2 regions of the Cryobacterium sp. MP_3.1 genome follow, and region 1 is predicted to be linked to the other one. Evidence: riboswitches for the same ligand, from Rfam matches in the RefSeq annotation. Region 1 holds a riboswitch; the other holds the start of a gene.
What was found. A riboswitch is a leader RNA that binds a small molecule or an ion and turns the genes downstream of it on or off. The one in region 1 is predicted to bind thiamine pyrophosphate.

Region 1 (5,089 bases):
CGAACAGGTGCACACCGAAGCGTTCAGCAAGCTCACCGACGAGCAGCGCGACCTGCTCTTCCAGCAGCTGACCGAGAACGCGATGGAGGGTGAGCGCCCGGCGAACGCCGAACCGGCCACCCTGGCTAGGTCCGCCACCCGGGCCGAACTCCGCCAGCCGGGCACCCTGGACCGGGTCTTCGGCGGCGACCAGGCCGGCGGCCGGCAGGGCCCCGGCTTCGGCAGCATGCTCGGCGCCTCCCTGCTCGGTACCGTGGCCGGCTACGTCGTCGGCTCGGCACTGGTGGGTGCGTTCCTGCCCGATATGGGCGGCGAGGGGGATGCGGCCGGTGACGGCGGCACCGACCCGGGCGCCGAGACCACGGCGGACTCCGGCGATTCCGGCGGCGATTTCGGTGGTGACTCCGGCGGCGGTTTCGGTGGTGACTCCGGCGGATTCGGCGACTTCGGCGGCGGTGGAGATTTCGGCGGTTTCTAGCTCGATGCCGACCCCCTCTGCCTGTACTCTCGAAGGTAGCTTCGAGTTGATTCCGGCCCGAGCGGCAGAAGGGTGTGGTGCGGCGTGAGCAGGCAGGATGGCAGCGACCGGCAGACCACCGGCGCCGACGTCGACGACACAACCGCCACCATGCTGCACATCGACATGGATGCGTTCTTTGCGTCCGTCGAGTTGCTCGACCACCCCGAACTCGTGCACCTGCCCGTCGTCATCGGCCACCGCTCCGGTCGGTCCGTGGTGACCGCAGCCAATTACGTCGCCCGCAAGTACGGCGCCAATTCGGCCATGCCGATGGCCATCGCCCTGCGCCGCTGCCCGGCCGCCATCGTGCTCGAGCCGCACATGGGCCGGTACGTGGAGGTGTCCCGCCAGGTGATGGGCATCTTCACCGACATGACGCCGATGGTCGAGCCGCTCAGTATCGACGAGGCGTTCCTGGATGTCGCGGGCGCCCGGCGTGTGCACGGTTCACCCGCCGAGATCGGGCGGGAGATCCGCGCCCGCGTGTTCGCCGAGACCGGACTCACCTGCTCGGTCGGCGCCGCGTCAACCAAATTCGTGGCCAAGCTCGCCTCCGGACGGGCCAAGCCCGACGGGCTGCTGGTGATCCCCGCGGAGGACACCATCGCTTTCCTGCATCCGCTGCCCGTCGGCGCCCTCTGGGGTGTGGGCGCCAGCACCGAACAGACGCTGCTGGGGCTCGGGCTGCGGCACGTGAGGGATATCGCGCACGCCCCCCTCGAGATGCTGCAGCGTGCCGTCGGCGTCGCCAGTGCGCACAAATTGCACGATTTGTCCTGGGGCATCGACCCGCGCACGATCAACCTCGAACGCGAGGAGAAAAGCGTCGGCCACGAGGTGACCTTCGAGCATGACGTCACCGATGTCGCCCGGTTGCGCAGCGAACTCCTCCGCCAAGCGGATGCGGTGGCCGCCAAGCTGCGCGGCAACGGCCTCGTCGCGCGCACCGTGGTGCTCAAGCTCCGCTACGCCGACTTCAGCACGGTGACCCGGTCGCGCACCCTGGCCGAGCCCACCAACGTGGGCCGGCGGATCTACGAGGAGGTCGCCGCGAGCTTCGACGTGCTCGCCGCCCGCGGAATCCGGGTGCGCCTGATCGGGGTGCGGGCCGAGCAACTCGGCTCCGGCGACGGCGCCGGCATGGGACTGTGGGACGATGACGACGACTGGCGGGAAGCCGAACTGGCCGTGGACACCGTCACCGCCCGGTTCGGTCGGGGGATCGTGCGGCCGGCCTCGCAGCTGGGCGGCGGGAGCGCTCCGAAGCGCGATGTGCATCCGTTCGGAACACCGAACGCCGCGACGCCGCAGGGGGAGGGGGAGTAGCCTCTCACCATGACTAATCTCGCCTTGAAGCTCGCAGAAAACGCACGATCCATCGGCGTCAGGTCGGCTTACGGAGACCCCGTGCAGATCGAGGGCGTCACCATCGTTCCGGTGGCCCTGGTGCAGTACGGCTTCGGCGGTGGCGGCGAAGGTGACGAGTCCGCGGCGGCCGGCGGTGGCGGCGGTGGCATGGCCATCCCGATCGGCGCATACGTGAAGTCCGGCGGAGCGGCCCGCTTCGAACCGAATGTGATTTCGCTGCTGGCCGTCGGCATCCCCTTCGTCTGGGTCGCCGGCAAGGCCATCGCGCGGATCATCCGCGCGCTCAAGCGCTAGCACCCGCAGCGAGATCGTCGCGCGCAGAAAATGTCGCGCGACGACGTGCAGTGCCCGGATGCGCCCGGGGAGTTCTATACTCGAAGCTGAACACGGGAGTCCGGTGAACCGGGCTGAGAGGAAGCTACTTCAGCTTCGACCGTCGAACCTGATCTGGATCATGCCAGCGCAGGGAGGCTTCTCAATCCCGTGCCCAGTATTCCTCTACGGAAAGGGCACGTACAGTGCACGCGTCAATCAACACCCAGTCTTCCAGGACTTCGTCCGCCGCCACTCCCGCCACGTCGCGTAAACCGCGGGTGCTGAAATGGCGGGTCGTCGACATCGTCGTGGCCAGCGTCATCGGCGTCGCCAGCGGCGTGATCTTCTGGGCATGGGGCCTGGCCTGGTCGCCGCTGAGCGCGCTCCTGGCCTTCACCCCCGGGCTCGAAGGGCTCCTGGCCGGCGGCTGGCTGTTCGCCGGGGTGCTCGGCGGGCTCATCATCCGCAAGCCCGGTGCGGCCGTCTACACCGAGGTCGTCGCCGCCGTCGTCTCGATGCTCATCGGCACCCAGTGGGGCTTCTCCACCCTGATCTGGGGTGTCGTCGAGGGGCTGGGCGCGGAGATCGTGCTGGCCCTGTTCGTGTACGCCAACTGGCGCCTGGGCGTCGCCCTCCTGGCCGGCGCCGGCGCCGGCATCGCCGTGGGTCTGCTCGACACCACCTTCACCAGCTACGCGGCCCTCGACATCGGGCCCAAGATCGTCTACCTGGTTTCCGCCGTCGTCTCCGGCACAGTGCTCGCGGGGCTGCTGTCCTGGCTGGCAGTGCGCGGACTCGCCCGCACCGGCGCGCTGAGCAGGTTCGCCGCCGGTCGCGAATCGGGCCGGACCGACCGGGTCGACACCCAGCCCGCCCGGTGACCCGCACCGGATGCCCGCTCCGCGTCGCCGAGGCCCGGCCGTGACAGGCGCCAGGGTCACGGCCTCCGGCTGGGGCTGGCGGCACGCCGGCCGGTCCCGCCCGGCGGTCTCCGGGCTCGATCTCGACATCCGCCCGGGGGAGCGGGTGCTCGTGCTCGGACCCAGCGGCGCCGGCAAGAGCACACTGATGCACGCTCTCGCCGGTGTGCTCGGCGATGACGAGGACGGCGACGAGACCGGCGAACTCCTCATCGACGGCCGCCGCCCCAGCGCGTCCCGCGGCCGGGTGGGCCTGGTGCTACAGGACCCGGACTCCCAGGTCGTGCTCGCCAGGGTGGGCGACGACGTCGCCTTCGGCTGTGAGAACCTCGCCGTTCCGCGCGCCGAAATCTGGCCGCGAGTCGGTCAGGCCCTCGCTGACGTGGGCCTGGACCTGCCTCTGCGCCACCCGACCAGCGCGCTCAGCGGCGGCCAGAAGCAGCGCCTGGCCCTGGCCGGGGTGCTGGCCATGCGCCCGGGCCTGGTGCTGCTGGACGAACCCACCGCCAACCTCGACCCTGACGGTGTCGTCGAGGTGCGCGACGCCGTGCTGCGCTCCGTGGAGGCGTCGGGTGCGACCCTCATCGTGATCGAGCACCGCGTCGCGGTCTGGGAGCACGTCGTGGACCGCATCGTGGTGCTCGACCCGGCCGGGGGCATTCTCGCCGACGGACCCACCGACAGCGTACTCAGCGCCGAAGGGGAACGGCTCGCCACCGCCGGAGTGTGGATACCCCGGTTCCCACCCGCGACGCCCGACCGGCGCCCCCGCTCCCACGCTCCCGGCGCGGAGGTCCTGCTCAGCGCCGATGACCTCGCCGTCGGACGGGTGCCGTTCGCCCGCAGACAGGCCGTCGTCGTCGCACAGGGCCTCGACCTCGCCCTGCACGCCGGCACGGCCACGGCTCTCACCGGACCCAACGGCACCGGCAAGTCGACTCTCGCGCTCACCCTGGCCGGGCTTCTCGCCCCCGCCGGCGGGCGGTTGACCGCAACGGATGCCCTCGCCGCGGGACTCGGGCCGCTCCCGCACCGATGGCGTTCCCGCGACCTGCTGGCGCGCATCGGTACCGTCTTCCAGGACCCCGAGCACCAGTTCCTCGCCGGGAGCGTGCGTGCCGAGCTCACCATCGGCCCCCGCGCCCTCGGTCTGGCCGGGGCCGAGCAAACGGAGCGAGTGGACGCGCTGCTGCACAGACTGCGGCTGGACCACCTCGCCGACGCCAACCCGTTCACTCTGTCCGGCGGCGAGAAGCGTCGGCTGTCCGTGGCGACGGTGCTGGCGACCCGGCCGCGGCTGCTCGTGCTCGACGAACCCACCTTCGGGCAGGACTCCCGCACCTGGGCCGAGCTGGTGCGCCTCCTCGCCGAACTGCTGGACACCGGCACCGCCGTCCTGGCGGTCACGCACGATGAGCAGTTCGTGGCCGCGCTGGCGGATGCGCGCCTCACCCTGGTGCCGGGAACCGGGCCGGCGAGTGGCCGTAGCGTGACCGCCGGGCTGCGCGCGCCCGCCGGAAGGGAGGCGTCGTGAGCCTGATGACGCCGGAGATCCGGCCCAGTGCGATCGCCGGAGTGAACCCGGTCGCCAAACTCGCCGTGGCGCTGCTGATCAGCTGCGCCCTGATGCTGTCCATCGATTGGGTCTCGGCCGCGGTCGCCCTCGCACTCGAGGCTGTGCTGCTGGCCTGGTGCGGGCTGAGCGCCCGCCAGTTCTGGCTTCGCACCGCACCGGTGTGGATCGCCGTTCCCTTCGCCGTGCTCACCACCGTGCTCTACGGACAGGACTCCGGCGCCATGCTGTTCAGCGCCGGCTTCGTATCGGTGACCGAGGGGTCCGTGGCCCTGGCCCTGGCGATCGGGTTGCGGATCCTGGCCATCGGCATCCCCGGGATCGTGCTGTTGGCCACCACCGATCCCACCGACCTCGGCGACGGCCTCGCGCAGGTGCTGCGCCTGCCGGCCC
Region 2 (5,089 bases), on a different contig from region 1:
ACCGGGCAGTGCACCTGCGCCAGGCCGATCAGGATGCCCGCCGGGTCGGCCCCGGCGAAGAACAGGTCCTGCGCCGCGGGATGCCAGGCGCCGGTCGCCTCGTGCTCCCGGGCCTGGGCCGTCCACCGCGACCAGGCGATCGGGGCGAGGTAGGGGAACAGGTGGTTCAGGTCGGAGGCGGTCTTCGCCGCCGTCGCCGCGATCCGGTGCGCGACGTAATCGGCGTACCAGGGCTCGGCGCGGTGCCCCGTGATGATGTGCGAGCTGTCGTCGGGGACGGTCACGAGCCACTGCGCGGGCGGGGTGAGCAGGCACAGGCTCGCCAGCCGATGAGGGTGGCGGGCCGCATAGGCGAGCGCGACGCGGGTGCCGGCCGAGTGGCCGAGCAGCTCGATCTCGGCCAGCCCCAGGTGCCGGCGGAGCGCCTCGACGTCGTCGGCCAGGGCGGGCCAGGATGCGGCGGGCGCGGTGGGCGATGGCGACGACGCCCCCACGCCCCGCTGGTGCAGCACCACGAGGGTGCGCAGGCGGGTGAGCCCGGCCAGATCGCCCAGGTACTCCGGATGCCGGGCCGGCCCGCCGGCCAGCACGACCAGCGGCGGGCGCTCAGGCGCGCCCGCCGCATCCGGGGTCAGAACGTCGTAGTGCAGAACGGTCTCATCGTGCGACGCGAAGCTGGGCATGACCCCACCGTACCGAGCCGCCCACGCTGAGGCCGGGTTAGAGCTCGAAGGGGAAGCCGAGGTCGTCGGGGTAATCGCCAAGCGCGGTGAGCTGGGCGGCGGCGCGCTGCAACGCGGCGAGGGCCAGGCCGAGGGTACCGGGGCCGAAGCTGACCCTGGAGACGCCGAGTTCGGCCAGCCGGGCCAGGGGAACGGCGCCGGGGTTCCCGATCACGGAGATGCGGCCGTTCACCTCGTCGAGGGCGCGCTTGACCTTGTCTTCGTCGCTCAGGCCGAGGAAGAAGATCACGTCGGCGCCGGCGTCGAGATAGGCGTTGGCACGCTGAACGGCCTCGGCCCACTCGCCGCCGCCCGCGAGGGTGTCGACGCGGGCGTTGATCACCAGCGGCACCCCGGCCGCCTCGGCGCCCTCCCGCGCCGCGGCGACCCGGGCGGCCGCGGTGGGGATGTCGAACTGCGGCGCCTTGGTGGCGCCCACGGAGTCTTCGATGTTGATGCCGGCGGCCCCGGCCTCCTCGATCAGGCGGCGCACGTTGCGGGCGACCCCCGCGGAATCCGCCGCGTAGCCCTTCTCGAAGTCGACCGAGACGGGCAGGTCGGTCGCTCCGGTGATAATGCGGGCGGCGATGATGGCCTCGTCGACGGTGAGGCCCTCGCCGTCCGGCAGGCCGCGCACGTTGGACACCGAGTGCGAGGCACTGGCGAGGGCTTTCACGCCCGGGGTCTCGGAGACGATCTTGGCGGTGATCGCGTCCCACACGTTCGTGACGATCAGTGGCGTGCCGGGCACGTGCAGGGCGTTGAGGAGTTCGGCCTTGTTCAGCAGTGTGGTTGTCATCGGTCCAGTGTGCCGGGTGCGCCGGTGTAAACGCTGGAGGGTTTCAGACAAAGACAAAGACGCAGCGCTGTCAACCGTGTATACACGTCGCCGCTTTGGTCTTAGCGTGAGATCTACACCGAGGGAGATGTCATGCAGGCTCACACCCTCACGGTCGGCGAGCGCCTGTTCCGATTGCGCAGCTCGTGCGACGTGACCGCGCTCGTAGCAGCCCTCACGGCCGCCGTCCGGCAGGGTGGCGGAATGGTCAGGCTACCCGTCGTCGGCGATGTCGGTGTGGAGGCGCTCGTGTCACCTGGCGTCAGCGTGGTGCTGGAGACCTTCGAGGTGGATCCGCTCGCGCTTCTGGACCCGGCGGTGCCGGTGCCGTGGTTCGCCGTCGACGATTTCGACTACTAGTCCGGGTGTGAACAATCCGGCCGCTAGGGTTTCGGTAGTGACACGGGGTGCCCTGCCAAACGGCCGGGGCTGAGAAAACACCCGTTGAACCTGATCTAGTTCGTACTAGCGAAGGGATGTCCCGGATGACCATCCGTCTGACACCAGAGAATGCTGCCCATCTGCTCGGCCGTCTGCGCGAGAGCCAACCTCTCGTACAGTGCCTCACCAACGCGGTGGTGACCAACTTCACCGCCAACGTGCTGCTGGCCCTGGGAGCCGCGCCCGCGATGGTGGACGTGCCCACCGAGGCCGGACCGTTCGCCGGGGTGGCCTCCGGAGTGCTGGTGAACGTGGGCACCCCGCACGCCGAGCAGCGCAGTGCGATGCTCGAGGCCGCGTCGGCCGCACACGCCGCCGGCACCCCCTGGGTGCTCGACCCCGTCGCGATCGGCGTGCTGCCGGTGCGCACCGGGCTGGCTCGCGAGCTGCTGCACTTCCGGCCCACGGCCATCCGCGGTAACCCGTCGGAGATCATCGCCCTGGCCCAGCTGGGCACCGGCGGCCGAGGCGTCGACGCCACCGACTCGCCGGAGGGCGCCGCCGACGCCGCCGCCCTGCTCGCCCGCAGCACCGGAGCGAGCGTAGCCGTGTCCGGCGCGGTCGACCTCATCACCGACGGTTCGCAGACCATCCGGGTGGCCAACGGTCACGTGCTGCTCACCCGGGTCACCGGCGGCGGATGCGCGCTCGGCGCGGTGACCGCCGCCGTGCTCTCGCTCGTCGACCGTGACGAACCCGGCGCAACGCTCGCCGCGACCGCCGCCGCCACGCTGCTGTACACCGTCGCCGCCGAACTCGCCGCCGCCGACGCGGCCGGGCCGGGCAGTTTCGCGGCGCACTTCCTCGACCGGCTGCACTCCCTCGACGGCGCCACCGTCATCGACCGGGCGCGGCTGGCGTGAGCGATCTCTCGCTCTACCTCGTCACCGACACCGCCCTGTGCGGTGCCAGGGGCGTGCTGAGAACCGTGATCGACGCCGTCGCCGGCGGCATCACCACCGTGCAGGTGCGCGACAAGACCGGGTCGGACGACGACGTGCTGCGCCTGCTGCTGCAGGTGGCCGACGCGGTCGGTGACCGCGCCACCGTGGTCGTCAACGACAGGGTCGACGTGTACCTGCGGGCGCTCGCCGAGCGCGCCGCCGTGCACGGCCTGCACGTGGGCCAGGGCGACGAAGCCGTGGCCAGAGTGCGCGACAGGGTCGGCTCCGACGCGATTGTGGGCATCACCGCCAACACCCCGGCCGAGCTCGACAGGGTCTTCGCGCTGCCCGCCGGCACCGTGGACTACCTGGGCGTCGGCGTCATCCGGGCCACCAGCACCAAACCCGACCATCCGCCCGTGCTCGGGGTGCCCGGCTTCGCCGCGCTGGCCGCCACGAGTGCGCTGCCCTGCGTCGCGATCGGCGGCATCGGGCTCGCGGATGTCTGGCCGTTGCGCCGGGCCGGGGCCGCCGGGGTGGCCGTGGTGTCGGCCGTCTGCGCCGCTCCGGATGCCCGTGCCGCCGCCAGCGCCCTGCACCGGGAGTGGACCCGATGACCGGGCCGAGGGAGATCCCCCGGGTGCTCAGCATCGCCGGCACCGACCCCACCGGCGGCGCCGGGATTCAGGCCGACCTCAAGAGCATCGCCGCCAACGGCGGTTACGGCATGGCCGTGGTCACCGCGCTCGTCGCCCAGAACACCCGCGGGGTGCGTTCGGTGCACATCCCACCGGTGTCCTTCCTCGTGGAACAGCTCGACGCGGTCAGCGACGACGTCACCATCGACGCCGTGAAGATCGGCATGCTCGGCCAGGCCGACCTCATCGAGACCGTGGCCGCGTGGCTGGCCCGGGTGCGGCCATCCGTGATCGTGCTCGACCCGGTGATGATCGCCACCAGCGGCGACCGGCTGCTCGACGCGTCCGCCGAGGCCGCGCTCCGCGCCCTGGTGCCGCTGGTGCACCTGGTCACCCCGAACCTGCCCGAGCTGGCCGTGCTCGTGAACGAACCCGAGGCCGCCGACTGGGCAGCGGCCCTCGAGCAGGGCGAGCGGCTCTCCCGCGCCTGCGGCACCCGGGTGCTGGTCAAGGGCGGCCACCTGGCCGGTCCGGCCTGCCCGGATGCCCTCGTCGACGCGGCCGGCACCGAGCCAGGGCGGGCCCGCATCGTGCAGGTCTCCGCGCCGCGCATCAACACCGTGAACACCCACGGCACCGGCTGTTCGATGTCGTCGGCCCTGGCCACGCTGGCGGCCCGGCACCGGGACTGGCCGCGGGCGTTGACCGAGACGAAGGCCTGGCTCAGCGACAGCGTGGCCTCCGCCGACCGGCTCGAGGTGGGCGGCGGGCACGGCCCGATCAACCACTTCCACGCGCTCTGGGCGGCGGCCGGAACGCATCCGGAGCCACCGCCGGGAGGGCTCAGCCCATCTGGTTCTGCCGGGCCTTGACCGGCAGCAACAACAGCAAGCCGATGACAAGCACCAGCACGATGCCCAGGATGCCCCAGTAGGTTTCGCCGAAAATGGTCACGGCCAGTGCGAACGCCGTGGGGGCCAGGAAGCTGGCGGCACGACCGGTGGTGGCGTACATGCCGAACACCTCGCCCTCCCGGCCGGCCGGGATGATCCGGGCCAGGAAGGTGCGGCTGGCCGACTGGGCGGGCCCCACGAACAGGCACAGGGCCAGGCCGGCGGTCCAGAAGACGATCTGGCCGCCGTCGTGCAGCAGGAACACCAGGCTGCCGCTGACGATGAGGCCCACCAGGGCGGTGACGATGACGGGCTTGGCGCCCAGCCTGTCGTCGAGCACTCCCACGCTGATGGTGGCGACTCCGGCCACCACGTTCGCGGCGATCGCGAAGATGATCACCTCGCCGGGGGAGAAGCCGAACGCCGACGCGGCAAGTACCCCGCCGAAGGTGAAGACGCCGGCCAGGCCGTCACGGAAGATGGCGCTGGCGAACAGGAAGTAGACGACCTGGCGGTTGGTCTTCCAGAGCTTGGCCACGTCGCGGCCCAGTTCGACGTAGGACTGGAAGAAGCCGACCTTGGCGCGCTTCGCGGCATCCGGCGCCCGGTATTCGGGCACCCGCAACAGCAGCGGCAGCGCGAACAGGCCGAACCATGCGGCGGCGATGAGCAT

Region 2: it holds a riboswitch for thiamine pyrophosphate, as region 1 does, so the genes downstream of both, thiM (hydroxyethylthiazole kinase) here and RCH12_RS09215 (ECF transporter S component) in region 1, are expected to answer to the same signal.

What each region holds. Positions count from the first base shown of each region.
Region 1 is NZ_JAXCHV010000011.1:40,978-46,066, forward strand. Features, by position in the region: gene RCH12_RS09200 (hypothetical protein) at 1-478, shown strand, start outside; gene dinB (DNA polymerase IV) at 563-1,846, shown strand; gene RCH12_RS09210 (hypothetical protein) at 1,856-2,182, shown strand; TPP riboswitch at 2,266-2,374, shown strand; gene RCH12_RS09215 (ECF transporter S component) at 2,482-3,084, shown strand; gene RCH12_RS09220 (ABC transporter ATP-binding protein) at 3,095-4,657, shown strand; gene RCH12_RS09225 (energy-coupling factor transporter transmembrane component T family protein) at 4,654-5,089, shown strand, end outside.
Region 2 is NZ_JAXCHV010000026.1:8,730-13,818, forward strand. Features, by position in the region: gene RCH12_RS14370 (alpha/beta fold hydrolase) at 1-683, opposite strand, end outside; gene RCH12_RS14375 (isocitrate lyase/PEP mutase family protein) at 721-1,521, opposite strand; gene RCH12_RS14380 (hypothetical protein) at 1,654-1,920, shown strand; TPP riboswitch at 1,954-2,054, shown strand; gene thiM (hydroxyethylthiazole kinase) at 2,046-2,864, shown strand; gene thiE (thiamine phosphate synthase) at 2,861-3,502, shown strand; gene thiD (bifunctional hydroxymethylpyrimidine kinase/phosphomethylpyrimidine kinase) at 3,499-4,395, shown strand; gene RCH12_RS14400 (MFS transporter) at 4,367-5,089, opposite strand, start outside.